Regions from separate parts of the Roseateles aquae genome, predicted to be linked through region 2. Evidence: predicted binding sites of a transcription regulator. Region 2 holds the regulator's gene; each other region holds the start of a gene.
The links. Region 2 encodes LexA, which represses DNA repair genes until DNA is damaged. Its sites were predicted from a motif close to ACTGTATNNNNATACAGT; they were not measured.
Positions count from the first base shown of each region.

Region 1: a site for LexA is predicted at 3,212-3,229, ahead of recA (recombinase RecA). Genes of this name have one in related genera too.
Region 3: a site for LexA is predicted at 5,565-5,582, ahead of RQP53_RS04200 (PA0069 family radical SAM protein). Genes of this name have one in related genera too.

Region 1 covers NZ_JAVXZY010000007.1:178,344-187,769, forward strand. Annotated here, with positions in the region: gene sucC (ADP-forming succinate--CoA ligase subunit beta) at 1-182, opposite strand, end outside; gene RQP53_RS17165 (DUF2889 domain-containing protein) at 205-846, opposite strand; gene RQP53_RS17170 (regulatory protein RecX) at 1,020-1,664, opposite strand; gene RQP53_RS17175 (nuclear transport factor 2 family protein) at 1,698-2,138, opposite strand; gene recA (recombinase RecA) at 2,135-3,175, opposite strand; gene RQP53_RS17185 (response regulator) at 3,484-4,164, shown strand; gene RQP53_RS17190 (sensor histidine kinase) at 4,228-5,688, shown strand; gene RQP53_RS17195 (transposase) at 5,991-6,488, opposite strand; gene RQP53_RS17200 (hypothetical protein) at 6,448-6,747, opposite strand; gene RQP53_RS17205 (acyltransferase family protein) at 6,744-7,748, opposite strand; gene rodA (rod shape-determining protein RodA) at 7,809-8,966, opposite strand; gene mrdA (penicillin-binding protein 2) at 8,963-9,426, opposite strand, start outside.
Region 2 covers NZ_JAVXZY010000002.1:100,942-110,367, reverse strand. Annotated here, with positions in the region: gene gltX (glutamate--tRNA ligase) at 1-258, shown strand, start outside; tRNA gene RQP53_RS05845 (tRNA-Ala) at 349-424, shown strand; tRNA gene RQP53_RS05840 (tRNA-Glu) at 482-557, shown strand; tRNA gene RQP53_RS05835 (tRNA-Asp) at 627-703, shown strand; tRNA gene RQP53_RS05830 (tRNA-Ala) at 804-879, shown strand; tRNA gene RQP53_RS05825 (tRNA-Glu) at 941-1,016, shown strand; tRNA gene RQP53_RS05820 (tRNA-Asp) at 1,097-1,173, shown strand; gene RQP53_RS05815 (helix-hairpin-helix domain-containing protein) at 1,619-1,954, opposite strand; gene lexA (transcriptional repressor LexA) at 2,138-2,830, opposite strand; gene RQP53_RS05805 (asparaginase) at 2,985-3,938, shown strand; gene RQP53_RS05800 (esterase-like activity of phytase family protein) at 4,019-5,473, opposite strand; gene RQP53_RS05795 (organic hydroperoxide resistance protein) at 5,561-5,986, opposite strand; gene RQP53_RS05790 (MarR family winged helix-turn-helix transcriptional regulator) at 6,018-6,515, opposite strand; gene RQP53_RS05785 (DUF1304 domain-containing protein) at 6,764-7,120, shown strand; gene RQP53_RS05780 (ATP-binding cassette domain-containing protein) at 7,168-9,270, opposite strand; gene prmB (50S ribosomal protein L3 N(5)-glutamine methyltransferase) at 9,267-9,426, opposite strand, start outside.
Region 3 covers NZ_JAVXZY010000001.1:966,435-975,860, reverse strand. Annotated here, with positions in the region: gene RQP53_RS04235 (fatty acid desaturase family protein) at 1-7, shown strand, start outside; gene RQP53_RS04230 (VC_2705 family sodium/solute symporter) at 93-2,195, shown strand; gene rpsF (30S ribosomal protein S6) at 2,364-2,726, shown strand; gene priB (primosomal replication protein N) at 2,775-3,107, shown strand; gene rpsR (30S ribosomal protein S18) at 3,119-3,409, shown strand; gene rplI (50S ribosomal protein L9) at 3,423-3,878, shown strand; gene dnaB (replicative DNA helicase) at 4,048-5,478, shown strand; gene RQP53_RS04200 (PA0069 family radical SAM protein) at 5,583-6,743, shown strand; gene RQP53_RS04195 (phosphoethanolamine transferase) at 6,759-8,396, opposite strand; gene RQP53_RS04190 (response regulator) at 8,496-9,426, opposite strand, start outside.

The DNA of each region.
Region 1 (9,426 bases), on a different contig from region 2:
TTGACGCCGCCGCCCTTGCCGCGACCACCGGCGTGGATCTGCGCCTTGACCACCCAGACCGGGCCGCCCAGCTTCTGGGCCGCTTCGACGGCTTCCTGCACGGTGAATGCGGGAATGCCGCGCGGCACCGGCACGCCGAACTGGCGCAGGATTTCCTTGCCCTGGTACTCGTGAATCTTCATGGGGGTCTCGCTTGATGGATAGTCAGGAAGGATTGCGGGTAAGGTCGGCGCTCGGGGAGTCCGTCACGCCTCGATACCAGCGAGGGTAGTGAGTTTGCACCACCGGGCCGTCGCTGCGAAGTGCATGGCAACGGTCCAGTTGATAGGGCGGCACATCGCTGTCAGAGCCTTCCCGCGTGTCCAGCACCAGGCCGGCGAAGGCCTGGATGACGGCGGTGGGCAAGACCTGGCACAGCTCAGTCAGGTGGGTGCACGCCTGGCTGCCTGCCAATCGTTGCTTGATCGACTGACGGAAGCCTTTCATCAGGTTCAGGCCGACCAGGGCGGCGTAGGCATTGCCATGCTGGTCGCAAAAACCTGGATAAGGGCTCCAATCAGTCCGGGAGCTGGCAGACAGGATGTTCAGCTGGGCATCAACGACCAGATGCAGCCCCATCTGATGGATGGGCTCGCCGGCACGGCGCAGGCCGGTAGCCAAGGGCAAATCGCGGGTCTTGGTGTCGGCGAGGCTCGCTTCGACGTCGAAAGCACCATCCTGGCGCGCGAAGACCTGCACATCGATGGCTCGACGGTGCAGCAGACGACGCTCGTTACAGGGGGGGAACACAGACATGGGCCAGCGATGCAATGGCGCAAAAAAACCGCCCGTGCCCTCTGAAAACATCGCGGAGATGCCGACTCGGGCGCACACAGGCAGCTTTTGCACAGACCGCCAATGTAGCATGCTGCGCTGCATCAAGCCTCTGCCGGGCGGATGCGCCCGCCTCATCGCGGTGCCCGAAGCGAGGCCAAAGCGCCTCTTTTTGAGGCATATCAAGCCTACACACGGGCCGCAAATCAGTTCTCGGCATCGCGCAACAGGCGGCGGATGACTTCGGCCGAAAAGCCGCGCGCGGCGAGGAATCGAGTCTGCTTGGCCCGTGCCGCCAGATCGGCCGGTGCCGCGCCGCCGAATTTGCGCTGCCAGATGCTGCGAGCGCGCTCGATTTCGCTGTCCTTCAACTGCGCCTGTTGCTCGGCATCCAGGCTGAGGCCGTGCTGTGCCAGTTCCTGCTGGATGCGCTGATTACCAAAGCGCTGCGCTCGGCTGTTGATGCGCGCTTCGACAAAGCGTGATTCGCTCAGGTAGCCCGCTGCCTGCAGCTGCTGCAGCAGCTGCTCGACCTGCTCGGTGATGCCCGCAAGCTGCTCGGCGTCCAGTTCGATGCGTGGCGGCGAGACTGGATAGTTCGCCCGTTCGCCAACAGCCTCCTCATCCGTCAGCGCCGCCCGCCGACCTCGTCGAGGTGAAGGTGGGGGAGGACGTTGAAGAGGTGGCGTGCCGCTGGCGGTGGCTGCCGCTTCCTGGGTCCGCTGATCGGCCGCGGCCTGCGCCATCTCGCGCGCAATGCGCAAGAGCTTGCGCCGCAGTTCGATCACGCTGTGTTCACGCTGTGCCAGCAGCGCAATGGCGCGCGCCTTCAAGCTCAAAGTCTTGCTCATTGCAAACCACCGCGGCGCCCGGCAGGCGGGCGTTCAGTCCAGCGCCAGATCCAGGCCTTGCCGCTCGTCGCGCGGCAGCCGTTGCTGCCCGGGCAATGGTGCGGAAGGATCGCGGCGCCAGGCCGGCGCCGGCTGCACATCGGACCAATATTCGCTGAGTCCGGCAATGCGATCGCCGCTGACCCGATAGAAGCCATTGGCATAGAAGGAGGCCTCCCCTTGATCAACTCGAACCAAGGCGTGAACCCGGCCATCTGTCAAGGTGTTCAGCTCCAGCAGGTGAATGCTCCATCCCTCAGGATAGACCGCATTGACGTGAACGACCTCGGCCGCGCCGACATAGCGCTCCAAGGTGGCCGGCCAATCACACACCGCCTGCTCGGCCAGCAAGGCCTGTGCCTCGGCCCAGCGCCGGGCCTGGTACAGCGCCCAGAAACGCCGCACCAGCGCCTCGGCCGGATTCAGCGCCGTCATTCCTTGGCGTCGCCTTCGGTCAGCAGCGGCACGCCCAACGATTCACGCACCTTGTTCTCGATCTCGACGGCGATATCGGGGTTCTCGCGCAGGAACTCACGGGCGTTGTCCTTGCCCTGGCCGATCTTCTCGCCGTTGTAGGCATACCAGGCGCCGGATTTGTCGACCACCTTGGCAATCACGCCCATGTCGATGATTTCACCTTCGCGGCTGATGCCCTCGCCGTAGAGGATGTCGAATTCAGCCGTCTTGAACGGGGGCGAGACCTTGTTCTTGACCACCTTGACCTTGGTCTCTGAACCGATCACTTCCTCGCCCTTCTTGATCGAGCCGATGCGGCGGATGTCCAGGCGCACCGAGGCGTAGAACTTCAGCGCATTGCCACCGGTGGTGGTTTCCGGGCTACCGAACATCACGCCGATCTTCATCCGGATCTGGTTGATGAAGATGACCATGCAGTTGGTCTTCTTGATCGTGGCCGTCAGCTTGCGCAGCGCCTGGCTCATCAGGCGGGCCTGCAAGCCCGGCAGCGAATCGCCCATCTCGCCTTCGAGTTCGGCCTTGGGCGTCAGCGCGGCAACCGAGTCGACGACGATCAGGTCAACCGAGCCCGAGCGCACCAGCGCATCGACAATCTCCAGCGCCTGCTCGCCGGTATCCGGCTGGCTGATCAGCAGGTCTTGCAGATTGACGCCCAGCTTCTGCGCGTACTGGATGTCCAGCGCATGCTCGGCATCGATGAAGGCGCAAACGCCGGAGAGCTTTTGCATCTCGGCAATGACCTGCAGCGTCAGCGTCGTCTTGCCCGAAGATTCAGGGCCATAGATCTCGACGACACGGCCGCGCGGCAGACCACCAACGCCCAGCGCAATATCCAGGCCCAACGAGCCGGTGGAGACCACCTGGATGTCCTCGATCACCTCGCCTTCGCCGAGACGCATGATCGAGCCCTTGCCGAACTGCTTTTCAATCTGGGCAAGGGCGGCCTGCAGGGCCTTGGCTTTCTCGGTGTTCAGCTGCTTGACGGGGGCGTCCATGAATCTCTCCTGAATTTGCAGCGCATTATGGCGCAAGCTGGATGTTTGTACAGTAGTTTATCTGCTGCTTTTTGACAAGTGCGCGGTGGCTTGGCCAGCGCTCGGGCCTGCAGACATAAGCTCATCCTAGGCGGCAGCTGGCTCATGGGATGAGCCACAAAAGGCAGACGCAATATTTCCTGCCAAGCGGGCCTGGCGTTTTCCCGGATGCTTGCCGCGTCTCGGACGTCAGCAATTCGCCGGGTGATCTCAATCCCTCCATAGAATGCCTGAAGAAACCGCCACAGCAGGCGGCCACGGAGACATCGATGCGCATCCTGATTGCAGAAGATGACCAAGTGCTGGCCGATGGCCTGCTGCGCGCACTGCGCTCGACCGGCTATGCGGTCGACCAGGTCAGTACCGGCACCGAAGCCGACGCGGCGCTGGCCTCGCATGAGTTCGACCTGGTGATTCTTGACCTCGGCCTGCCGCGCCTGCATGGGCTTGAGGTGCTGCGCAAGCTGCGCGGCCGTGGCTCGGCCGTGCCGGTGCTGATCCTGACGGCGGCCGATAGCGTCGAGCAGCGCGTCAAGGGCCTCGACCTGGGTGCAGACGACTACATGGCCAAGCCCTTCTCGCTGCAGGAACTGGAGGCCCGGGTGCGCGCGCTGACACGGCGCGGCCTGGGCACCGCCTCCAGCATCATCAAGCACGGCCCGCTGTCCTTTGATGCCACCGGCCGGGTGGCCTATATCAATGAGCAGATGGTCGAGTTGTCGGCCCGCGAGCTGAGCCTGCTGGAAGTGCTGCTGCAGCGTGCCGGCCGCCTGGTCAGCAAGGATCAGCTGGTCGAGCGCCTGTGCGAGTGGGGCGAAGAGGTCAGCAATAACGCGATCGAGGTCTATATCCACCGTCTGCGCAAGAAGATCGAGCAGGGGCCGATCCGCATCGCCACGGTGCGCGGCCTGGGCTACTGCCTGGAGAAGATCCAGGAAGTCAAGACCTGACCCCACCATTCCGATTGCCCTGCCGTCGCCATACCTTGAGCTCCGCACTGCGCTTGGGTCGCCATGGCCGCTGAATCCGGCCAACGCTCGCTGTTCGGCGAAATCCTTGACTGGATGCTGGCGCCGCTGCTGGTCATCTGGCCCATCAGCGTCGCGCTGACCTGGCTGGTGGCCCAGGGCATCGCCAGCAAGCCCTATGACCGCGAGCTCGGTGAAACCGCCCGCAGCCTGGGGCTGCAAATCGCCTCGGAACAGCGCAGCGGGCAGGCGCGGTCGCGTTATGCCCTGTCCAGCGAAGCGGCGGCACTGCTGCGCGCCGACGAGTCCGATACCGTCTATTACCTGGTACTCAATCCGCGCGGCGAGTTCTTGAGCGGCGACCGCGGCCTGCCGCCACCGCCGGCGGAGGAGGGCATCGTGCCCTGGGAGTTGCGTTTTCGTGACGATGAGGTCGGCAATGAGTCGGTGCGGGTGGCCTATCTGTGGGTGACGCCCGAAGGCAGCAGCGGCACGATGCTGGTGCAGGTGGCCGAAACGCTGGGCAAGCGGTCCCGGCTGACCAACGAGATCATCAAGGGCGTGATCCTGCCGCAGTTCGTCATCCTGCCGCTGGCCGTGCTGCTGGTCTGGCTGGCGCTGGCGCGCGGCATTGCGCCGCTGAACGATTTGCAGCGCCGCATCCGGTCTCGCGACAGCTCCGACCTGAGCCCAATTGACGAACGCCGCATCCCCGATGAAGTGGCGCCGCTGGTGCGTGCCATCAACGACCTGCTGCAGCGCCTCGATCAATCGATCAGCAGCCAGCGCCACTTTCTTGCCGACGCGGCCCATCAGCTCAAGACGCCGCTGGCCGGTCTGCGCACCCAGGCCGAATTCGCCCAGCGCGAGATTGATGAAGGCCGCAGCACGCCGACCGAGCTGAAGCGCTCGCTGCAGCAGATCGCGCTGTCCAGCCAGCGCGCCGCGCACATGGTCAACCAGCTGCTGGCCATGGCCCGTGCCGAGGACCAGGAACATGCGGCGCGCCGCGTCGCCGTCAACCTGCCCGAGCTGGCGATGGAGACCGTGCGCGATTTCGTGCCGCGGGCTTTCGAGAAGCGGCTGGACCTCGGCTACGAGGGGCCGGATGAAGACAGCAGCGCGCTGCGCATCCACGGCCATCCGTTGCTGATCCGCGAGCTGATTCGCAATCTGGTCGACAACGCCCTGCTCTACACCCCGCCCGGCGGCACCATCACCGTGCGTGTCGTTGAAGACCCATTCGGCCAGGTCTGCGTGCTGCAGGTCGAGGACTCGGGGCCAGGCATTGCTGAGGCCGAGCGCGAAAAGGTCTTCCAGCCCTTCTATCGGGCCCTGGGCACCAATGTCGATGGCTCGGGCCTGGGCCTGGCCATCGTCCGTGAGATAGCCCAGCAGCACGACGCTGAACTGAGCCTGGACGACGCTCGCCCCCGCCGGCCCGGATTCGTTGAGCCCGATGGCATGGGCCCGGGCGCACGCTTCACCGTGCGCTTTCACGCCTAGGCGCCTTGACGAGTTAACGACTCGCTATGCTCGGGAAGGCCTTATATGGGCGCCTCCAGGATCGCAAATTGCCAATGCATGTGGTGAAGCGGGAGGCAGGGCTGCAGTCTTCTATCCGGCCTGTTGTGCAGGAGCAAAGCCTGCTGGCCCTGAGATGGCATTCGCCTGCGAGGCTCACATCTGCATCTCGAGCTTGAAGCACTCATTCCCTATCGGAGGGCCCCCGTCCCGGTCCGACCTGTCTGGCCCATCACACACCTGGTCACTTGCTCTCCCAAAACGGGTCGAGTTCCCGAGCTCGCTCAGGCAGCTTGCCAGGCATCGGCTGGCCAACCCTTGCCTTTGCACAGCACTGCCCAGATCGTTCTGGCGAGCTTGTAGGCCACGGCAACGACCACCACGCTAAACGGCCAGCGCTTGAGCAGCTCGGCCAGCCATAGCCATGTACTTGAGCGCTGGGATCCGACGATAGACCTGGCGCCGTGCATGAGCAGCGTCCGCAAACACGTGTCGCCGCGCTTGCTGATGCAGAGTTGCCGTACGCGGCCTTCATATCCGGTCTGGCGAGGCGCCAAGCTGACCCATGCGGCGAACTCCCGTGCGTTCTTGAATCCGCTGGGCGAACCCATGCTGGCCGTAATCGCCGTGGCTGTCAGCAGGCCCACGCCTGGAATCTCAGCTAGCGTCTGGCAGGCGGCACTGTCGCGTAGATGCTGCGTAAGACGGCGCTCAATGACGCTGACATCCTTCTCAAACTGCTCAACGCGTCTGAGCTGTTCGTTCAAGCTTTCGATCAGCATCGCGCAACACTTCGGGCAGTCCCTTGCGCAGGGCAAGGTGACCTTCTGGCAACGCGACCCCGAACTCGTAGAGCAGTCTGATCTCCTTGGTCTGCATGATGCGCATCTTCATGAGCTGAGCACGCAAGCGGTGCAATGCCAAGACGGTTTGCTGCGCCTCGCTCTTGATCGGGACGAACTTGGCGCCAGGCTGCTGGCTTGCAGTCCATATGCCTTGAGCGTCGGCCGCGTCAGTCTGAATCAGCTGTTCAGCCTTCACAGCAGCTGATTGGCCTGGGGTTTGTGCAGACTGTCTCTAGCTCCTCTGGACCGAAAGTACCGTTGAATAGGTAATTCCAAGAACCGTCTAGAGCCCAAAGCCAAGCAAGGCATGAGCAAGATAAACGCTAGAGCGGAGAATCCCGAGTTCGTTGGAACAAACGCGCGCAGCAGCATCAGAAGCGGTGGCTGCAGAAGATACAAGGAGTAGGACGCGTCCCCCATTCTTGTCAGCATGTTTGTCCACCCGGAGCTTGAACTACGCTCCCATGCAGTCGCTCCCAGCAGAGTGAGCCACGCTGGCCCTCCCCACAAAAATACGCGGCGCAATGCAAGGTTCATATCGGTCAGCACGCCTTCATGCAAGCCCAGGCGAGCATGCACAACCGCCGTCGGAACCAGCAAAGCAACTCCAAAGCTCATGGAAAGCGCTGCCACGGATCGCGGCAAGCGGGAGTGCAAATGCCAAGCCAGAATTCCACCAAGGAATTCCAGACACATTGGATTACCAAGATAGCGCAACCACATTGGCGGCGCTTCTAGACTGATTGTCAAAGAGGTAAAAGCAACCAAGACTGCAGCCGTCTTCAACTGCGTTAGGCGCCCGGTCAACAGCGAGGCTGCCATCACTGCATAGAACCAGAGCTCCAAACCAATCGTCCAGCCGAACCAATGAATCGGGGCACTGTAATGATCAAGGTCCAGAATCGGCACAAAAAGCAGCGAATTCCACAGTCGCTCCAACGAAACAGGTTCGAACGGGAGCATGCAAATGCTAACCAACAAGTACAGCGGCAGAATTCGCTGAAATCTGTCCTTTGCGAACTGAACTCCGCTAGCCGATCGCTCAGCCAGCATGGCCAGCACGAACCCTGACACGACAAAGAAAACATCGACACCGATAGCCCCTGCGGAACCAATCAGCCACACTGATTTCGCCGCGGGAATCTGTGCGAATCCAGCATGCCCCCAGAGGACTGCAAACGCCGCGAGCGCTCGCATGACTTGGACGCAACTCAACCACCGTATACGGTTAGGTGTCACAAAAGCGTACCTCAGGCTTCAGCGCTGCATGAAGCGCTTGCTCTTGGCGATGGCCATCAGCATGCCCAGGCTCAGGCCCAGCATGACCATGGCCGTGCCGCCATAGCTGATGAAGGGCAGCGGCACACCGACCACGGGCAGGATGCCGCTGACCATACCCATATTGACGAACACATAGGTGAAGAAGCTCAGCGTGATGGCGCCGGCCATCAGCCGCGCGAACATCGTCGGCGCCTCAGACGCAATCATCAGCCCGCGCAGGATCAGGGCCGCAAAGCCGATCAGCAGTCCGGCCGCCCCGATCAGGCCGAATTCCTCGCCATAGGCGGCGAAGATGAAGTCGGTGGTGCGCTCGGGGATGAACTCCAGATGGGTTTGTGTGCCCTTCATGAAGCCCTTGCCGGTGACGCCGCCGGAGCCAATGGCGATTTCGCCCTGGATGATGTGAAAGCCCTTGCCCAGCGGGTCCTTGCTCGGGTCCAGCAGTGTGCAGACGCGGTTCTTCTGATATTCGCGCAGCACCGGCCATTTGACGCCGTCCTGGCAGATCGCCTCCTCGCTCATCACCAGCGCGGTGATCGCAATCGCGCCAACGAGAAAGGCCGGAATGATCAGCCGCCAGGACAGGCCGGCGAAGAAGATCACATAGAAGCCCGCCGCCAGCACCAGGATGGCCGTGCCCAGATCGGGCTGCTTGGCCACCAGGCCCACCGGCACCGCCAGCAGCATGAAGGCAGCGAAGAAGTCCAGCAGGCGCAGTGCGCCCTCGCGCTTCTGGAACCACCAGGCCAGCATCAGCGGCACGGCGATCTTCATGATCTCGGAGGGCTGGATCTGCGTGATGCCGATGCTCAGCCAGCGCGTCGCACCCTTCTTGGTCACGCCGGCCACGGCGGTGGCCAGCAGCAGCATCACGCCCAACGTGTAAAGCGGCACCGCCAGCTTCATCAGCCGCTGCGGCGGCACCTGGCTCATGCCCATCATGATCAGCAGGCACAGCAGCATATTGCGTGCGTGGTCAACGAAACGGGTGCCATGGTCGTAACCGGCCGAATACATGCACAGCAGGCCCAGCGCCATCAGCCAGAAGGTGATCAGCAGCAGCGGCAGATCAAAGCCACTCAACCAGGGCTTGAGGCGCAGCCACAGCGGTGGCTTCTTGATGACGGCACTCATGGTTTCGCTCCCGGGCCGGAGGCCGACCGGATGGCGGCTGGCACCGCGCTGCGCGCCGCCGTTGCCGTGCTCGCGGCGGAGGCCGGGGTTGATGCAGTGGCGGCGGCACTGGCAGCCGGCGCGGCCTGGCCCGGCAGCGGTACGTCGAGCGCGCGGCGCTGCGCGCCCACCGGCGCGAACGTCTTGCCCTGCTGGGTCAGCGCAATGTCTTCCTCGCTGGGGTACTGGCCCAGCAGCAGATAGTCGAACACGCGCCGCGCAATCGGCGCCGCCGAGCCCGAGCCCCAGCCGGCGTTCTCAACGATCACCGCCAGCGCCACCGTCGGCGCTTCCACCGGCGCGAAGGCGACGTAGAGCGAATGGTCGCGCTTGCGCTCATCGGCCTTGATGTCCTTGTACTTCTCGCCGGCCCGCAGGCCAACCGCCTGGGCCGTGCCGGTCTTGCCGCCGCTGGTATAGG
Region 2 (9,426 bases):
GAGCGTGCCGCGCATCTGAATGACAGCATCCGACCGGCATTGCGCAGTCTGGCTGACAAGTTTGCGACGCTGGAATGGAACAAGGCAGCCATTCAGGCTGCTATCAAGGAAACCATCGGCGCCCATGGTCTGAAGATGCCGCAGCTGGCGATTCCGGTGCGCGTGCTGGTCTGCGGTCGGGCGCAGACGCCCTCGGTCGATGCGGTGCTGGAACTGTTCGAAAAAGAAATTGTCATCGAACGCTTGCAAAGCTTCTAAAAAGCGTTCTATAATCTTTCTCTCGCTTGAACGGCGCGATACACAAAGAATAGCAAGAAGCTGAGCAATCAGGATCTTGTAAAGCTTTTAGGGGGTATAGCTCAGCTGGGAGAGCGCTTGCATGGCATGCAAGAGGTCAGCGGTTCGATCCCGCTTACCTCCACCAAAAAGCTGGTTTATAATCAGCGGCTTGGCTGGCGCGCAGTTCAAGGAAGAAGGTTTAGTCCCCTTCGTCTAGAGGCCTAGGACACCACCCTTTCACGGTGACTACAGGGGTTCGAATCCCCTAGGGGACGCCAAGTTTGATAAGGCTTGGTAATTGTGATGGATAGTTAAATATCTGTTATAGTTACGAACTTATCCCACGCGGAGTGGTAGTTCAGTTGGTTAGAATACCGGCCTGTCACGCCGGGGGTCGCGGGTTCGAGCCCCGTCCACTCCGCCAAAGGTTTTGAGATATAGTATTAACTGTATCGAAAAGCGGCCAAGAAATTGGCCGTTTGTATTTAGAGATTGATTTCGCTCTTGTGGCGCGCCCGAAATTCGGGGGTATAGCTCAGCTGGGAGAGCGCTTGCATGGCATGCAAGAGGTCAGCGGTTCGATCCCGCTTACCTCCACCACCAAAGCTCGTTGCTTTGGCTGTGGCGCGGCACAGTGGCGGATGAAGTCTCAGAAGGTTTAGTCCCCTTCGTCTAGAGGCCTAGGACACCACCCTTTCACGGTGACTACAGGGGTTCGAATCCCCTAGGGGACGCCAAGTTTGACAAGGCTTGGCAGCTGTCGCGAGATGGTTGCAAAACTTGTTCTGCGTTGCTGGTAATCATTCCGGCAATGTATGGAGTGGTAGTTCAGTTGGTTAGAATACCGGCCTGTCACGCCGGGGGTCGCGGGTTCGAGCCCCGTCCACTCCGCCAACATTTTGAAAACCCCATCAACGCAAGTTGGTGGGGTTTTTTATTTACTGCTGTTGTGTCAATGTGCTGCGAATAAAAAGTGCGGAACATACTGAATTGACCAGGCCTCGATCTATTTGAAAGCATTGATGCGGCCTGGCCACTTTAATACCCGTCACGATGCTCGCTATCTGTGAATGCGCCTGATTTAGACAAGCATGTGGCTGCGCGCTGGAACTGCTTGGAAGCGACAGTAAAAAACCACCATGCCACTTGAGCGCTGGGTTCGATGCGGGCCGACCCCTTGCACAACAGCGCCGTAGGCCTTGGCACTTCAAGATCCCTGCCACTCAAATGCTGTGATCGTGCCGAAGGCAAGCTGAATGGCTGAATAGATTTGCATCGCCGTCTCATCACGCACAGCGAGGTGGACTGTCCGCGGCCAAGCACAGGGTGCGCTCAGCCCTCAAATCTCCGGGTACAAGGCTTTGCGCTGGGCGGTGTAGTGCCACCAGGGTGTAGCCGGCGCGCCGCCCATGAAATCAGTGGCGGCCATCAAGGTGTCGAGCACACAGGGATCGTGCCGCGTGGCGGTGATCTGACATAGGCGCCGATACAGCGCCAACGCGTCCTGCCCGCGCAACTGCTGGGGCGTGTGAATGCCCAGCAAACGGAAGTCGCCCACCATCGCCGGACCGATATTGGGAATCTGCGCGAGCGACTGACAATCTTCCCAGCGCTGGGCCTTCGCGCGCGCCGCGGCCTTGGGCTTGCTGGCAAGGCGTGGGGATGGCGAGTTCATCGGATGCAGTTGGGCAAGCAGGCACTCAGCGTGGCTTCAATGATGGGCGCAGAAAGGCGGGCTCGAGGAACAGAGAGCTCCCACTGCTTGACCGCCATTTGACTGACAGTTCTGCTCGCCAGACAGGTGCGCTGCATGCCGCCGCGCATCCACACACACACCGCTGCAAGCGCGTTCCGAGAGTCAGGAGAAGGGCTGGGTGCGGATCAGCCCCACGGCCAGGCCTTCGATGGCGAAGCTCTGGTCGCCTTCTTCAACAACGATGGGCTCGAAATCCGGGTTCTCGGCCAGCAACTCGATGCCTTGCTTGCGGCGCATGAAGCGCTTGACTGTGACTTCATCACCAATGCGCGCAACGACGACCTGACCATTCTTCGCTTCGCTGGCCTTCTGCACGGCGAGCAGGTCACCATCCATGATGCCGATATCTTTCATGCTCATGCCACGAACGCGTAGCAAGTAGTCCGGCTTCTTGCTGAACAGCGAGGCCTCGACGCTATAGTTCTGTTCGACATGCTCTTGCGCCAGGATGGGCGAGCCGGCGGCAACCCGACCGACCAAGGGCAAGGACAGCTGGGCCAGGCCTGGCAAGGTGAATTGCTGGGGCATGTCGCTGCTGCGATTGATGCGCGAGCGGTTGATGCCTTGCAAGGTGTCGGCGCGCAAGCGGATGCCGCGCGAGGTGCCGCCGAGCAACTCGATCACACCCTTGCGCGCCAGCGCTTGGAGGTGTTCCTCGGCAGCATTGGCCGAACGGAAACCAAGCTCGGCAGCAATCTCGGCCCGGGTGGGGGGGGAACCGGTGTTTTCGATGGCGCTGCGCACCAGTTCGAGAATCTGCTGTTGCCGGGCGGTGAGTTTTGGGGTGTCGTCCACAAGGGCCTCAACAAGGTCGGTTTGGGTGAGCGCTTCGGATTGGATGCTGGCCGGCATGGCAGGCTTCAGCAGCCGGTAGGGGCAGTTGAATGGATCAGGCGATGAGGTCTGATGATTTATCCAGCTACTGTATTTTCATCCAGGAATCAGCAAATTGCAAAAAAACCTCGCAGCCCAAACGATCGTGATCCTGGGCACCGGCGGCACGATTGCCGGAACGGCGGCACAAAGCGCTGACAACGTCGGCTACCGCGCGGGTACCTTGTCGGTTCAGAGCCTGATCGACGCGGTGCCGGGCCTCGCCGGCTACACGTTGGAAGCCGAGCAAGTGGCCCAGCTCGACAGCAAGGACATGGATCACGCGACCTGGCAGCGTCTGGCCCAGGCTGTGGATCAGCATCTGCAGCGAGCCGAGGTCCAAGGGGTGGTGATCACCCATGGCACGGACACACTAGAGGAAACCGCCTATTTCCTGCAACGTGTGCTGGCGCCCGAGAAGCCGGTGCTGTTGACCGCGGCCATGCGGCCGGCCACGGCCTTGATGGCCGATGGCCCACAAAACCTGCTGGACGCGGTGGCGGTCCTGGGGCAGCTGGCGGCGGCCGGTCATGCTGGTGTGGCCGCGGTTGTTGCCGGGCGTATCCATGCGGCCGAGCAGGTGCAGAAGGCGCACAGCTATCGGGTCGATGCCTTTCGCTCGCGCGACGAAAGCTTGATCGGCCTGGTCGAGGAGGGGCAGCTGCGTCAACTCGGGTCGTGGCCCATTGCTCAACAGGCGCTAGGTCTGGCGCATATCGCTCGCCCGGCCTCGACCTGGCCCCGCGTGCAGATCGTTTTGAACCACGCGGGCGCCGATGGCACGGTGGTGGCGGCGTTGATGGCGCAGGGGGTTGATGGCCTTGTGGTGGCGGGTACCGGCAACGGCACGCTCGCCACTGGCTTGGAGCAGGCTCTACTTGAGGCGCAGCAGCAGGGCGTGCGGGTGCTGCGTTGCAGCCGCTGTGAGTCTGGCCCGGTGATCGGCGGCAATGCAGCATTGCCGAGCGCGGGTGCGCTGTCGGCGGTCAAGGCCCGCGTCGAGCTGCTCTTGCAACTGCTGCTGGCCTGAACAGGGCGAAACCGAGGTCTACCAGCCCGGGGGGCTGCCCCGGGGCGTGATCTGCTGCCCTGAAGCAGCGTGTCGGTCAATCAGCGACGGCGGCGGCGCAGCCCGGCAATGGCCAGCAAGCCGCTGGCCAGCAGCATCGCTTGCTGCGGCTCTGGTACCGCGCTGATCTGCTGCGGCAGGTAGACCGAGCCATTCAGATCGGCATCGCTGAAGGCAAACACAAACCACTGATTCGGATTGCTCTTGCCGCCGGCCGTCGTGGCGATGAAGTCATTGTCATTGGCGATGTAGAGCGTGTGCTTGATCGCGCCGCCCACGGTGATGTCGGCGCCAAAGCTCATACCCTCGAGCTTGGCCGGGATCTGGTCGTCCGTGATGCCTTGATCGTTCAAGGCTTTCTTGATGTCCAGAAACAGCGTCTTGGCGGGCGCCTTGCCCAGCAGCGAGGCTTCGCCACTCAGGCCGCTGACATCGCTGGCATTGGCCAGATCGACCTTGTAGATGCTCTTGAACTTGGCGTTGGAATCGTCGCCGAGGCCCTTGCCATCGCGCTCCAGCACCAGGAACTCATGATTGTTCAGCGCCAGGATCTCGCTGCTGTTGTAGTTCTTCTTGGTCAGCGCATCGTAGTTGTTATAGGCGAACTGCCGCGTTGCGCCGCTGGCGATGTCGATGCTGATGATGCGATTGGCCGCACCGCCATCGCCGCCGTCCTGGATCAGCGGGCTCTGCATGAAGCCGACCAGCGTTTTGCCATCCGGCGTGATGGCTAGGCCTTCCATGCCTTTGTTGGCGACGCGGCCGCTGCTGTTGCCGGCAATCTCGGCGGCGCCCTGGCTGCTGGGCTTGGCGATCGCCAGATTGCCCGGCAAGGCAAAGCTCTTCAGGCGCTGGCCGGTGGCGCGATCAAACTGGTAGACGTAGGGGCCGTATTCATCGCTGATGAAGACCGAGCGGCCATCGTTGGACAGGCGCAGCGCCTCGGGGTCCAGGCGCGCGTTGCTGGCGTTGAGCGAGCTGCCGGCAGCGAAATTGTCCGAGCGGCCGCTGAAATAGAACTTGCCGGCGTTGTTCAGGCTTGGCGTCGCCGCACCGTAGTTCAGCGCGGTGTTGCTGTAGAGCAGGGTGCTGCTGCTCAGCTGCGCCGTCAGCGCGAAAGGCAGCTTGCCGGCCTGCGGCGCCAGCGTCAGGCTGAGCGTTTGCAGGCGCGGAATGAAGGACGTGGTGTCGTCCAGCGCCGAATTCCAGCTCTTGGCGTTGGGGCCGCGGTCGGGCAGGCCGATGAAGGTGGTACCGCCTGCCCAGGCCAGACCGGACCCCAAGCCGCCGAGCAGGTCGCCGGCCACGCCGTTTTCCAGCAGGGCCGACTGGCCGGACTGGTCGTGCAGCAGTCCCGACAGGGAGCCTGTGGCCACCAGCTGTGGCGAGGCTTGTACCTGCAGCGTCAGTGCGCAAAAGGCAGCGGCGAGGCTGAGGCGATGTGGGCGCAGGCGTGCCAGCAGCTGGCGGCTGGCGAGGCAAGAGGAATGTGTCATGGGCAATGCTCCAACGATTCTTGTGAATCGTCGGAGCATCGCCCGCTGCGGTGACGGCGCGATGACAGCGCCGCCGCCGTAGCCCCCTCAAACCAGGGTCAGGCTGACGTCGATATTGCCGCGCGTGGCGTTGGAGTAGGGGCAGACCTTGTGGGCGGCGTCGATCAGCGCCAGGGCGGCCTCGCGGTCCATGCCCGGCAGGCTGATGCGCATGGCGACCTGGATGCCGAAGCCGGCCGGGATCGGCCCGATGCCCACGTCCGAAGTGATGGACACATCCGCGGGAATAGCGATCTTTTGCATCGCGCCGACGGCCTTCATCGCGCCGATGAAGCAGGCCGAATAGCCGGCAGCAAAGAGCTGCTCCGGGTTGGTGCCGGGGCCGCCGGCACCGCCGAGTTCGCGCGGGGTGCTGAGTTCAATCTTCAGGGCGCCATCGGACGATTGCGCGCTGCCTTGACGACCGCCGGTGGCGGTGGCGGTGGCGGTGTAGAGGACTTTGTCGAGTGCCATGGTGGGGTCTCCAGTGTGGACAGGGAAAGGGTCAGTCGGATGCACCGCTTGCCAGCTGCTCACGCAGCTGATGCAGACGGGCGGTGAGGGAACTCAGTTCATCCAGGGTGCAGGCGCTGGCGCAGGCCAGCTGCTTTGGAATGCCCAGCGCGCGCTGGCGCAGCTTCTTGCCGGCGCTGCTGAGGTGGACATGAACGCGACGTTCGTCTTCCTCGCTGCGTTGGCGGCTGATCAACTCGGCGGCCTCCAGCCGCTTGAGCAGCGGCGTCAAGGTGCCGGAATCCAGCGAAAGACGTTGGCCCAGGGTAGAAACGCTGATGCCATCCTGCTCCCAAAGCACGAGCATCACCAGGTACTGCGGATAGGTCAGGCCCAGCGGTGCCAGAAGCGGCTTGTACAGCTTGGTCATGGCCAGGGAACTGGCGTAGAGCGCAAAGCAGAGCTGCTGGTCCAGCTGCAGCCAGTCATGGGCGGCTTGCTGGCTGCTGAGGCCAATGCTGTTGCTGGAGGCGGCTTGTTTGCGTGGCATGGGTAATAATGTAGTCCGCAATTAAATTGCGCACAATTGAAATGGTTTTTACGCGAGCGGGCGGATTCTGCTAAGAACAGACGGGGCACGCCGCTGGCTGCAGTCGACGCAAATTGCGCGTCGATGCGGAGTTGGATGCGGGTGTGGGTGTTGGCCGAACGCTTGAGGCACGGTCAGCGCAGCGTCTGGATGTTGGTGTGGCTGGGCTGTGCCCGGCCCACGGATCGCTTCACAAGGAGACAGCTGAGATGGATTTGATTGCCAAGGTATTGGTCGCCCTCTTGGGCCTGCTGCACGTCTACATCATGTGGCTGGAGATGTTTCAGTGGACCAGCAAACGCGGGCGGCGTGCCTTCGGTACCACGGCCGAATTTGCCGAGGCCAGCAAGGTGCTGGCGGCCAATCAGGGCCTGTACAACGGTTTTCTTGCCGCCGGCCTCTTCTGGGGGCTGAGCCTGGGCGCTGCAGGGCGACCGGTCGAGCTGTTCTTCGCCGCCTGCGTGCTGGTGGCCGGCCTCTATGGCGCGGCGACGGCCAACCGCCGCATCCTGTTCGTGCAGGCGCTGCCGGCGGCGCTCACGCTGGCGGCGCTGTTGTTTAGCTGAGGGTCCGGAGCTGATCCTGCCGTCAGCGGCGGATCAGCTCACGGGCATCAAGCTGCCGCCGCGTGCAGCGCGTCGATCTCGGCGCTCAGCTCCAACCAGCGCAGCTCGGCGCTTTCGAGCTCGTCGTGAATCGCCTTCAGGCGGCGGCCCAGCTCGGCGATCTGCGCCGGCGTGGCCGTGCCGGCGGCGAGCTGGCCTTCGATAGAGGTGCGCTCATCGGCCAGGGTGTTGAGCCGCTTGTCGATGGACTCCATTTCCTTGCGCAACGGCCGGGTCTGTTCGGCCAGCTTCTGGCGCGCCTGGCCGCTGGCCTTGCGATCCTCGCGGCCCCCGCTATTGCTTGGCGCAGCCGCTGGAGCCGGGGCAGGGGCTGTCTTGGCCGCGTCCTTGCCAGCGTCCTTGCCGGCTTCCTTGCTCGCCCCCTTGGCCGCCTCGCGAGCCGCTTCCTTGGCCAGTTTGGCGGCCTCGCGGGACTGCTCCAACAGCCAGCGCTGGTAGTCGTCCAGATCGCCGTCGAAGGGGCCGACACCGCCGCGCGTCACCAGCCAGAACTCGTCGCAAACCTCGCGTAGCAGCGCGCGGTCGTGGCTGACCAGCATCACCGTGCCTTCGAACTCGTTCAGCGCCATGGAGAGCGCTTCGCGGGTCTGCAGGTCCAGGTGGTTGGTCGGCTCATCGAGCAGCAGCAGGTTGGGGCGCTGCCAGACCAGCATGGCCAGCACCAGCCGCGCCTTCTCACCGCCGGAGAGGCTGCCGACGGCCTGGTTGACCATATCGCCAACAAAGCGGAACTGGCCCAGGAAGTCACGCAGCTCCTGCTCTCGCGCCGAGGGGCTGACCTCCTTGGCCAGCCGCACCATATGCGACAGCGGCCCTTCATCGGGGCGCAGCACGTCCATTTCCTGCTGCGCGAAATAGCCGATGGTCAGGCCCTTGCCTTCGGTGATCTTGCCGGCCATCGCGCGCTGCATCCGCGCCACCGTCTTCACAACGGTCGACTTGCCCTGGCCATTGGCGCCCAGGATGCCAATGCGCTGGCCGGCCAGCACCGAGCGGTCGATGCCGCGGACGATGATCTTCTCGACTAGGTCGGTGTCAGCGGCAGCGGCGCCGGGCCGCCCCAAGGCGCTGCCGCCAGCCCCCTCGGGGGGCGGGCCTCCGTACTCGGAGGTTCGGGGCACCATGTAGCCGCAAGCGACTTCGTCGAACATCAGCATCGGATTGGGGAGGCTTACGGGCTCGCGGAACTCGAAGCTGAAGTCGGAGGCGGTGAGCACGGGTGCCAGCTTTTCCATCCGCTCCAGCGCCTTGACCCGGCTCTGCGCCTGCTTGGCCTTGCTGGCCTTGGCCTTGAAGCGGTCGATGAACTTCTGCAGATGGGCCATGCGGTCCTGCTGCTTCTCGAACGCCGCCTGCTGCAGCACCATCCGTTCGGCGCGCATGGCCTCGAAGGCGGTGTAGTTGCCGCCATAGCGGTGCAGCTTGGCCTCGTCCAGATGCAGGGTCACCTTGGTGATGGCGTCCAAGAATTCGCGATCGTGGCTGATGATGATCAGCGTGCCTTCATAGCGCTGCAACCAGGCTTCCAGCCAGACCAGGGCGTCCAAATCCAGGTGGTTGGTCGGTTCGTCAAGCAGCATCAGATCGGCCGGGCACATCAGCGCGCGGGCCAGCTGCAGGCGCATGCGCCAGCCGCCGGAGAAGCTGTTAACGGGGGCATCGACCTGCGCGCCGGTGAAGCCCAGGCCCATCAGCAGTGCCTGCGCGCGCGGGCGGGCATCAAACACGCCGGCGTCCATCAGCAGGCCATGGGCGTCGGCCATGGCGTGGCCGTCCTCGGCGGCCTCGGCGGCGGCCAGGGCTTGCTGTGCGGCCATCAGCCGGGTGTCGCCTTCGAGCACGAAATCGGTGGCCGGCATATCGGTTTCGGGCATGTTCTGCGCGACCTCGGCCATCGTCCACTGGCGCGGAATCTCGACGTCACCCTTGTCGCTTTGCAAGCGGTTGGCCAGGAGTGCGAATAGGCTGGACTTGCCGGCGCCGTTGCGGCCGACCAGGCCGACCTTCTCGCCCGGTTGTAGCGTGACGCTGGCGTCGTCGAGCACGACCTTGGTGCCGCGTCGCAGCGTGATATTGCGCAGCGTGATCATGCGTGCAGGGCTTTCTTCAGTACTTCTTCAGTGATCAATAAAACCTGGTCCTCGCCGGACGAGGTGTCCAGCCAGGCCACTTCCAGCTGCGGGAAGGCGGCTTCGAAATAGGGGCGCTCATTACCGATCTCCAGCACCAGCACGCCACGCTCGCTC
Region 3 (9,426 bases), on a different contig from region 2:
TTCCTGAGCGTTTGCTGCCCCGGGGTTCCCGCTATGGCGCAGTGGCGCGGCTGATCGCATGATGGCCGCTCACCGTTCCTAGGCTGTCGCGCGTGCCACCCCCAACCGCCCATACAGAGCCAGGCGCATCCCAGGGCCTGGGTTCGCGCCTCAACCGTATCTACCTCTGGTACACGCTGGGCTTTGCGGCCTTCGTGCTGGTGCTGGCCCTGCTGGAGCGCATCGGCCTGCCCAAGAGTTGGATAGGCTTCAGCTTTCTGGCGGCGACGGTGATCGTCTACGCCGGTATCGGCATCATCGGCCGTACCACCGATATCGACGAGTACTACGTCGCGGGTCGCCGCGTTCCGGCCTTCTACAACGGTCTTGCGGCAGGCGCCGATTGGATGAGCGCGGCCTCCTTCATCGGCATGGCCGGCACGCTCTACCTGAGCGGTTATGGCGGCCTGGCCTTTGTGATGGGGTGGACCGGCGGCTTCTGCCTGGTGGCCATCCTGATTGCGCCCTTCATGCGGCGCTTTGCCCAGTTCACCGTGCCGGACTTTCTCGGCGCCCGCTATGGTGGCGAGGCCGTGCGTCTGATCGGCGCCAGCGCGGCGGTGCTGATCTCGTTTGTGTATGTGGTGGCGCAGATTTACGGGATCGGCCTCATCACGGCGCGCCTGACCGGGCTGAGTTTTGAGCTTGGGGTTTTTGTCGGCCTGGGCGGTGTGCTGGTCTGCTCGTTTCTGGGCGGCATGCGAGCGGTGACCTGGACACAGGTGGCCCAGTACATCATCCTGATCGCCGCTTATCTGGTGCCGGTGGTCTGGCTGTCGATCAAGCAGACCGGTGTGCCGGTGCCGCAGGCAGTCTATGGCTACCAGCTGCAAAAACTCAGTGAGCGCGAGCGCGAGCTGATCCAGGATCCGGCCGAGTTGTCGGTGCGTCGCTATTACGCCGAGCATGCCAAGCTTTTGTCCGGCAAGCTTGAAGACGTTGCCGGCACGCTGGCGCGCGAACGCACCGAGGCCTCACGCCGGGTCGCGGCGCTGAAGCAGCAGGGCGCCTCGCTGGCCGAGATTCAGGCGGCCGAGAAGCGCCGCGCCGCGCTGCCCAAGACCGAAGCCGAGGCCAGCGAGCAATGGCAGCGTGGTCGTGCGGCTGATGAGCAGCGCGCCAAGCCGCTGGCCGGCATGCCGCCGCACGCGCTGCCCTTCAGTGGCGATCCCGAAGGCAGCGCCGCCGAGCGCGAGAGCTTTGATCTGTCGCGGCGCAACTTCCTTGCGCTGGTGTTCTGCCTGATGGTGGGCACGGCCGGGTTGCCGCACATCCTGACCCGCTACTACACGACACCATCGGTGGGTGAGGCGCGCCGCTCGGTCGCCTGGTCGCTGCTGTTCATTGGCCTGCTGTACTTCACCGCGCCTGCATTGGCCGTGATGGTCAAGTACGAGGTGTTCAACAGCCTGGTGGGCACGCCGATTGCCGAGTTGCCTAGCTGGATCGGGCAGTGGATGAAGGTCGACCCGGGCCTGTTGTCGATCAACGATGTCAATGGCGACGGCGTTCTGCAACTCGGTGAGCTGCAAATGGGCGGCGATATCGTCATGCTGCTGACGCCGGAGTTGGCGGGCCTGCCATACGTGGTTGCTGGCATGGTCGCGGCCGGCGGGCTGGCTGCCGCGCTGTCGACCGCCGATGGTCTGTTGTTGACGATCTCCAGCGCGCTGTCGCACGACATCTACTACAAGGTGCTCAACCCGCGAGCCAGCGCCACGCGCCGGGTGACGCTGTCCAAGGCGCTACTGCTGGCCACGGCGCTCAGCGCCGCCGCCTTCGCGGCGCAAAAGCCGGCCGACATCCTCTTCCTGGTGTCGGCCGCGTTCTCGCTGGCGGGGGCGACCTTTGTGCCCAGCCTGGTGCTCGGCGTGTTCTGGCAGCGGGCCAATCGCTGGGGCGCCATCGCTGGCATGCTGGGCGGCTTTGCCTTGACGCTGTTCTATATGGTGCAGGCTCACGACGGCCTGCGCCTGCTCTTTGGCGTGCCGGGGCCGGCCACGCTGTGGTGGGGCATACAGCCCATCTCGGCGGCGGTCTTTGGTTTGCCCTTCAGTGTGCTGCTCATCGTGCTGGTCAGCCTGCTGACGCCGGCGCCCGCGCAGGCCGTGCGCGAACTGCTGGCTGAGCTGCGTTCGCCGCCTCAGCCAGGCTGATCTCGCTGCCGGACCGAATGACGGTTTTGCGAAATCTCATCAGCGCGCTATAATCATTGGCTTTCCCTTGCCGGGCCCACAGGTATGACGCTTGGGTTCGGCTTCCACAAGCCGCGTTGGTTTGGAATTTCCCGGGCAAACAAGGCTTGGAATCCACAAGGAGTGTTTATGCGTCACTATGAGATCGTTCTGCTGATCCATCCGGATCAAAGCGAACAGGTTCCGGCCATGCTGGAGCGTTACAAGGGCCTGATCACCACTGGTGGTGGTGTGGTTCACCGTGTTGAAGATTGGGGCCGCCGTCAACTGGCTTACCTGATCCAGAAGCTGGCCAAGGCGCACTACCTGTGCCTGAACATCGAGTGCAGCAAGGAAGTCCTGGCTGAGCTGGAAACCGGTTTCCGCTTCAATGACGCCGTCCTGCGTCACATGACCGTTGTCAAGGCCAAGGCCGAGACCACCCCGTCAGTGATGATGAAGGCTGTGGAACGCGAGGAAGCCCGCAAGGCCCCTCAAGAAGCTTCTGCCTAATGTCGCTTCGCTGATGCGAGCGATCTGTTCTGTTTCTGCCCGGCACTTGTGAACCAACTGCTGCTGCAGGCCAGGATAGAGCAACTGGGCCTACTCAGATACACGCCCGCCGGATTGCCGGCCCTGGACATCGGCTTGAAGCACGAGTCCCAGGTTCTGGAAGCCGGCAGCCCCCGCAAGGTGCTGCTGGAAATGAAGGCGGTGGCGATTGGTGAGTTGGCCAAACGGATTCAGGCACTGGGTGTCGGTCACGAAAGCTGCTACGGCGGCTTCCTGGCAGCCCAGCGCAACGGCAGAGGAACTGTGTTCCACATCACCGAACTGAATGCGGTTGCCAAGCAAAGCACGGCGCAAGAGTTTCCATCCGGATTGAAAAGTTAAGAGGTCACAACATGCCCCCAGCACGTGGTAAAGGTCGGTTCTCCAAGGACCGCAAGCCCAAGCGCAATCAACAGTCGCTGCTGTTCCGCCGCAAGCGTTTCTGCCGCTTCACCGTCACCGGTGTCGAGCAGATCGACTACAAGGACATCGACACGCTGCGCGATTTCATCAGCGAAAACGGCAAGATCACGCCCGCTCGCCTGACCGGCACGCGCGCCTTCTTCCAGCGTCAGCTGACGGTCGCCATCAAGCGCGCTCGTTTCCTGGCCATGCTGCCCTACAGCGACCAGCACAAGGTCTGAGGAGTAAGCCAACATGCAAATCATCCTGCTTGAAAAGGTCGCGAACCTCGGCAACCTGGGCGACGTCGTCAAGGTCAAGGACGGCTACGCACGCAACTTCCTGATCCCGACCCGCCAGGCACGTCGTGCCACCGCGGCCGCGATCAAGGAATTCGAAGCCAAGCGCGCCGAACTGGAAAAGATCGCCGCTGAAAAGCTGGCCACCGCTCAAGCCCTGGGCGAAAGCCTGACCGGCAAGACCGTGCGCATCAGCCAGAAGGCTGGCGTTGACGGCCGCCTGTTCGGTTCCGTCACCAACGCTGACATCGCTGACGCCCTGAATAAGCTGGGCTTCACGACCGTGGCCAAGTCGCAAGTGCGTCTGCCGCTGGGTCCGCTGAAGGCCGTTGGCGAGTTCCCGGTGCACATTGCTGCACACACCGACGTGGTCGTTGAGATCAGCGTCCAGGTGGTGGCTGACGCCGAATAAGCGTTGCCCCCGCTGCCGCCTCCTCGTGGGGCTGGCACAAGAAAAGCCGACGACTCCCGCAGCCGTCGGCTTTTTGCATTCTGGGCCGCGGCTTATACAGCCCGGCCCCCAGGATTTCCACAAGCTTGTCCACAGGGGATGAGCGGCCCTCGGCCGTATAGTCAAGACCATGTCCGCGATCTTCAGCTCCACCCCCATGCCTGGCTCGCCGGGCACCGAGAAACGCGACGACGAAGTGGCGCGGCTGCGCGTGCCGCCGCATTCGATTGAGGCCGAGCAGAGTGTGCTCGGCGGCCTGTTGATCGACAACAGCGCCTGGGACCGCGCCGGCGACCTGCTGACCGACACCGACTTTTACCGCTACGAGCACAAGCAGATCTTTGCCTCGGTGGGCAAGCTGATCAATGCCGGCAAACCGGCCGACGTGGTGACGGTCTTTGAAGAGCTGACTTCGCTGGGCAAGGCCGATGAATGCGGTGGCCTGGCCTATCTGAACGCTTTGGCGCAGAGCGTGCCCAGCGCCGCCAATCTGCGCCGTTATGCCGAAATCGTTCGCGAGCGCGCCATCCTGCGCAAGCTGGTCAGCGCCAGCGATGAGATCGCGACCGCGGCCCTGGCACCGCAGGGCAGGGCGGTGACGCAGATTCTTGACGAGGCCGAAGGCAAGATCTTCCGCATCGGCGAAGAAGGTTCGCGCAGCCGTCAGGGTTTCCAGAGCATGGACAACCTGGTCGTGCAACTGATCGATCGCGTCAATGAGCTGGCCGAGAACGGCGCCGAGGATGTGACGGGCGTGCGCACCGGCTTCTTCGATCTGGACCGGATGACGGCCGGCCTGCAACCCGGCGATCTGATCGTGCTGGCCGCACGTCCCTCGATGGGCAAGACGGCGTTCGCGATCAATATCGGCGAAAACGTCGCCATCGATGAAGGCCTGCCGGTCGTCATCTACTCGATGGAAATGGGCGCGGCACAGCTGGCGCTGCGTATGGTGGGCTCCATCGGCCGCATTGACCAGGGCCATCTGCGTACCGGCCGCCTGACCGATGACGAATGGAGCCGGCTCTCCGAAGCGGTGGACAAGCTCGGCAAGGCCAGCATCTATATCGACGAGAGCCCAGGCCTGTCGCCCAGCGAGGTTCGAGCGCGGGCGCGCCGGCAGGCGCGGATCAGCGGCCAGCTCGGCCTGATCATCATCGACTACCTGCAGCTGATGAGCGGCAATGGTGGCAACGAGGAAAACCGTGCCACCGTCATTGGTGAAATTTCGCGGGGTTTGAAGGCCTTGGCCAAGGAGCTCAAGTGCCCGGTGATTGCGCTGTCGCAGCTGAATCGCTCGGTTGAAACCCGGCCGGACAAGCGCCCGATGATGTCTGACTTGCGCGAATCGGGCGCCATTGAGCAGGATGCCGACATCATCATGTTCATCTACCGCGATGAGTACTACACCAAGGAAGAGTGCAAGGAACCCGGTGTGGCCGAGATCATCATCGCCAAGCAGCGTAACGGCCCGGTCGGCACGGTGAAGCTGGCCTTCCAGCGCATGCACACCAAGTTCGAAAACCTGGCGCCCGGTTATAGCGGTGGTAGCGAATACTGAGTGAAGCCGGCGTCCGGCACCTGACGTTTCGTCCCGAGGGTCCTGTGATGCAGGGCCTTTTTCGTTTTGCTGGCGGCACGCCAAAGACTGTATGAAAATACAGTATGCGTGAACGCCTAGACCTCAATTCGCCGAACAGCGATTCGCCATCGACAGACACGGCGAGCGTGCCGATCGCACTGCCCATCCCGCAGTTCAAGGGGCGCGGCACCGGACAAAGGCTGGCCCATCGTTTTGAGCGGGATCAGCGCGAGGCCTTCGATGATGGCTGGGGCACGTTGGAACAGCGCGCTGTCGAGGAGCGGCTGGCGCCGCAAACGCAGATCATCGAGGAGCGAGCCCAACGCATACTCTCCAGCAACCAGTCACCTGACATCAGTTTCGAGCTGTCGATCAATCCCTACCGAGGCTGCGAGCATGGCTGTATCTACTGCTTTGCCCGGCCGACGCACAGCTATCTGAACCTGTCGCCAGGCCTGGACTTCGAGACCCGCATCATCGCCAAGGTCAACGCGGCCGAGCGGCTGCGTGCCGGCTTCATGAGCCCGGCCTATCAGCCCAAGCTGCTCTGCCTGGGGACGGCCACCGATGCCTATCAGCCCATTGAGCGCAAGCTGGGCATCACCCGAGCGCTGATCGAGGTGCTGGCCGAGTTCAAGCATCCCTTTTCCTTGATCACCAAATCGGCCGGCGTCGAACGTGACCTGGATCTGCTGGCGCCACTGGCGGCGCAGGGGCTGGTCGGCGTCTATGTGTCGATCACGACGCTGGACCCTGTGCTGGCGCGCATTCTGGAGCCCAGGGCGGCCTCTCCGCAGCGGCGCCTGCAAGCCATGCGCCGCCTGGCAGAGGCTGGCGTGCCGGTCGGCGTCAGCGTGTCGCCCTTGATCCCTTTCATCAACGAGCCCGAGCTGGAGCAGGTGCTGGAGGCGGCCGCCGAGGCCGGTGCGCGCGCCGCATTCAGCATCCCGCTGCGCCTGCCTTGGGAGGTGGCGCCGCTGTTCAAGGCCTGGCTGCAGCAGCACTATCCGGAGCGGGCCGAGCGGGTGATGGCCCGCTTGCATGAGATGCGGGGTGGGCGTGACAACGATCCTCGCTTCGGCAGCCGCATGCAGGGCGAGGGCATCTGGGCGCAGTTGCTGCAGCAGCGCAAGCGCAAGGCCTGCGCTCGACTGGGTCTGGACGGCCAGCGCCTGCCGCTGGATCTGAGCCAGTTTCGTCGTCTGGGCGAACAGCGTCAGGGCGAGCAGGCCAATCTGTTCTGAGCGGCGCTGCTTGCCTCAATGAGCCTTGCAGGGGCTCAGCAGATCCCAGTCGGGGCGATACAGCGAAGTGGCAACGCCGCTCAAGCCCAGCACCGTGTGAAACAGCTGATCATGGCTGAAGGGCTGGTCGATGCGCTGGGCGAGGCAGCCGGCTTGGAGCCTCAGCGCCGCGCTTGTGGCCGGCGGCAGCCAGAGCAGCAGCGGCACATGGGTCTGCTCGCGCGGCGCCACGGCATAGGGCATGCCATGCAGGAAGAGATTGTTCTCACCCAGGGATTCGCCATGATCTGACACATAGAGCATGGCCACCTGGTGCTGGCCCGACTGCTGTTTCAGCCAGTCGATCGCACCCGCCAGGATGCGATCGGTGTAGGCGATCGTGTTGTCGTAGGCATTGAGCACCTGCTCGCGCGGGCATTGCTGCAGTGCATTGGTGCGGCATTCGGGCTGGAAGGGCTTGGCGCCGCTCGGCGAGCGCTTGTAGTAGGCCGGGCCGTGGCTGCCCATTTGGTGCATCACCAGCACCGTGCCGCGGGCGCGTCGCTCGGCGGGCAGTGCCGCCAGCCGCTGGTCCAGGCCGTGCAGCAACGCTTCGTCCAGGCATTCCTCGGCATCGCACAGGCCGGCGGGCAATGCTGCCGCGGCGGGCGCCGGCTGGTTGGCCTGCGCATTGGGTACACGATCACACAAGCCCTTGCAGCCGGATTGGTTGTCCAACCAGAGCACGGCCAGCCCGGCGCGCTGCAAGACATCGAGCAGGTTCTCCTGGCTGCCCTTCAAGTCGAGAAAGGCATTGCGGCCCAGGTGCGAAAACATGCAAGGCAGCGAAGCGGCCGTGCTGGTGCCGCAGGAGCTGACCTGGCGGAAGCTGAGCAGATCGGTCTCTTGCTGCAACCGCGGATTGGTCGGCCTTGCATAGCCATTGAGCGAGAAATTGGCGGCGCGGGCGGTCTCGCCGACGACCAGCAACAGCAGCGGCGGCTTGGCATCGGCGCTGCGCGGCAAGAGCCGGGCATCGGCACCGACCACGGCGGGCGGACCATCGGGTTGGGCCTGCGATTCGTAGGCCACCACGCCCAATGACCAGTACGCGTTCAGCGGGCTGATCATGTAGCGCAGCTCCTTGTGGTCGCGCATCGTCGGCGCCAGTGTGGCAAAGCTGGCCATGCCCAGCGCCAGCACCACGCCCAGGCCCAGCACGGCGCCTGCTGCATTGAGCGCCAGCTGCCGCCAGCCGCCCAGCCGCCGGACAGGTGAGCGGTACAGCCACAGCGCCGGCAGCAGGCCCAGGATGAGCAGGCTGACCAGCAGGCGCAGGCTGAGCAGATCGCGGGCCTCGCGCACATCGGTCTGCACGATGTTGACCACCATGCTGGGGTCGACCACGATGCCATAGCTGCCCATGAAATGCGCCAGCGCGGCGGCACTGAAGAGGCTGAACACCATCAGCGGGCGCAGCAACCATGGCCAGGCCACGAGGCTGAAGACGGCGCCGTGCAGTGCCGTCACGATGCCCATGAAGGCCAGCACGAACAGACGGCCGGCGCTGTTGTCGAGCTCGGGCAGTTGTAGCAGTTGCTGCCACAGCGGCCAGTTGGCCAAAGTGCCGATCCACAGTGCCGTCAACCAGGCTAACACCAGCGGGGTGCGCATCAGGGAGTGGAGCTTGCCGAAGCGCGTCATGCCTTGCCATCTGAGCCGAGAAGGCCCGAATTGTGACGCAGAGCCGATGGTCCCTGTGTGTCGCGACGCTCAGGCGCGCAGTGCCAGACCGCCCGCCGAGCGGCGACGTAGTGCCGCGCCGTTTTGCGGCAGCACGTAGCGCTTTTGCAGCTCGTCGATCTGCTCGTTGAGTTGCTCGGCGTCGTCGATCTTTTCGCTGTGCCGCTTGAGCACGGCGCCGGCCATATCGATCAGCTTGGCATTGCGGGTATGGCCACCTTGCTGGATCAGCAGCTCGACGCCCACCCGGGCGCTGCCGCGCATCGCGTGGCGCATCGCCGTTTCGGCAATCTCGAAGATGCGCGCATGGCAGTTGCGCAGCTCGGCGCTGGCCACTTCATTGCTCTCGGCCATCGCAATCAACACCTCGGTGCTGGACTTGGAGGTGCAGTAGCGCAGTCCGATGCGGGTCAGCACGCCGTTCATCTCTTCAAGCTGAATCTCCTGGCCGCTCAAGCGCACCCAGAGGGCGACCAAGAGGCTGGCGGCCTCAAGGTCGAAGTTCTCCTGCTCGAGCTCATGGCCAAAGCTGCGTACCAGTTGCAGGGCATCGGCAACACGACGCTCGTAGAGCAGGCGCAAGCCCTGCATCACCGTGCTGAAGCGCTGCAGGCGGGTCGACTTCGGCGCTTTTTCCAGCTCGCGCAGCAAGGTCTCGTGGGTGGCCTTCAGGCCCTTGCCGTCTTTGATGTCGAAGCGGCACAGCGCGATCAGCACCAGCGTGAACATATCGAACAGCTTGGAGCGCAGGCCGTTGATGACGGTGCGCTCCAGCTGTTTGAGCGCCTCATCGCGCTCGCCAACATAAAAGGCCAGCGTGCCTGCGCGTTGCTGGCGCAGCAGGCAGCCCGGCGTCAGGTTGGTGGCGATGCGGTAGGTCTTCAGCGCCTCGCCGATCTCGCCCTGTTCCATCTGTACCCGGCCCATCACGTCATAGGAATCGGCGTGATCGGGCGTGTCT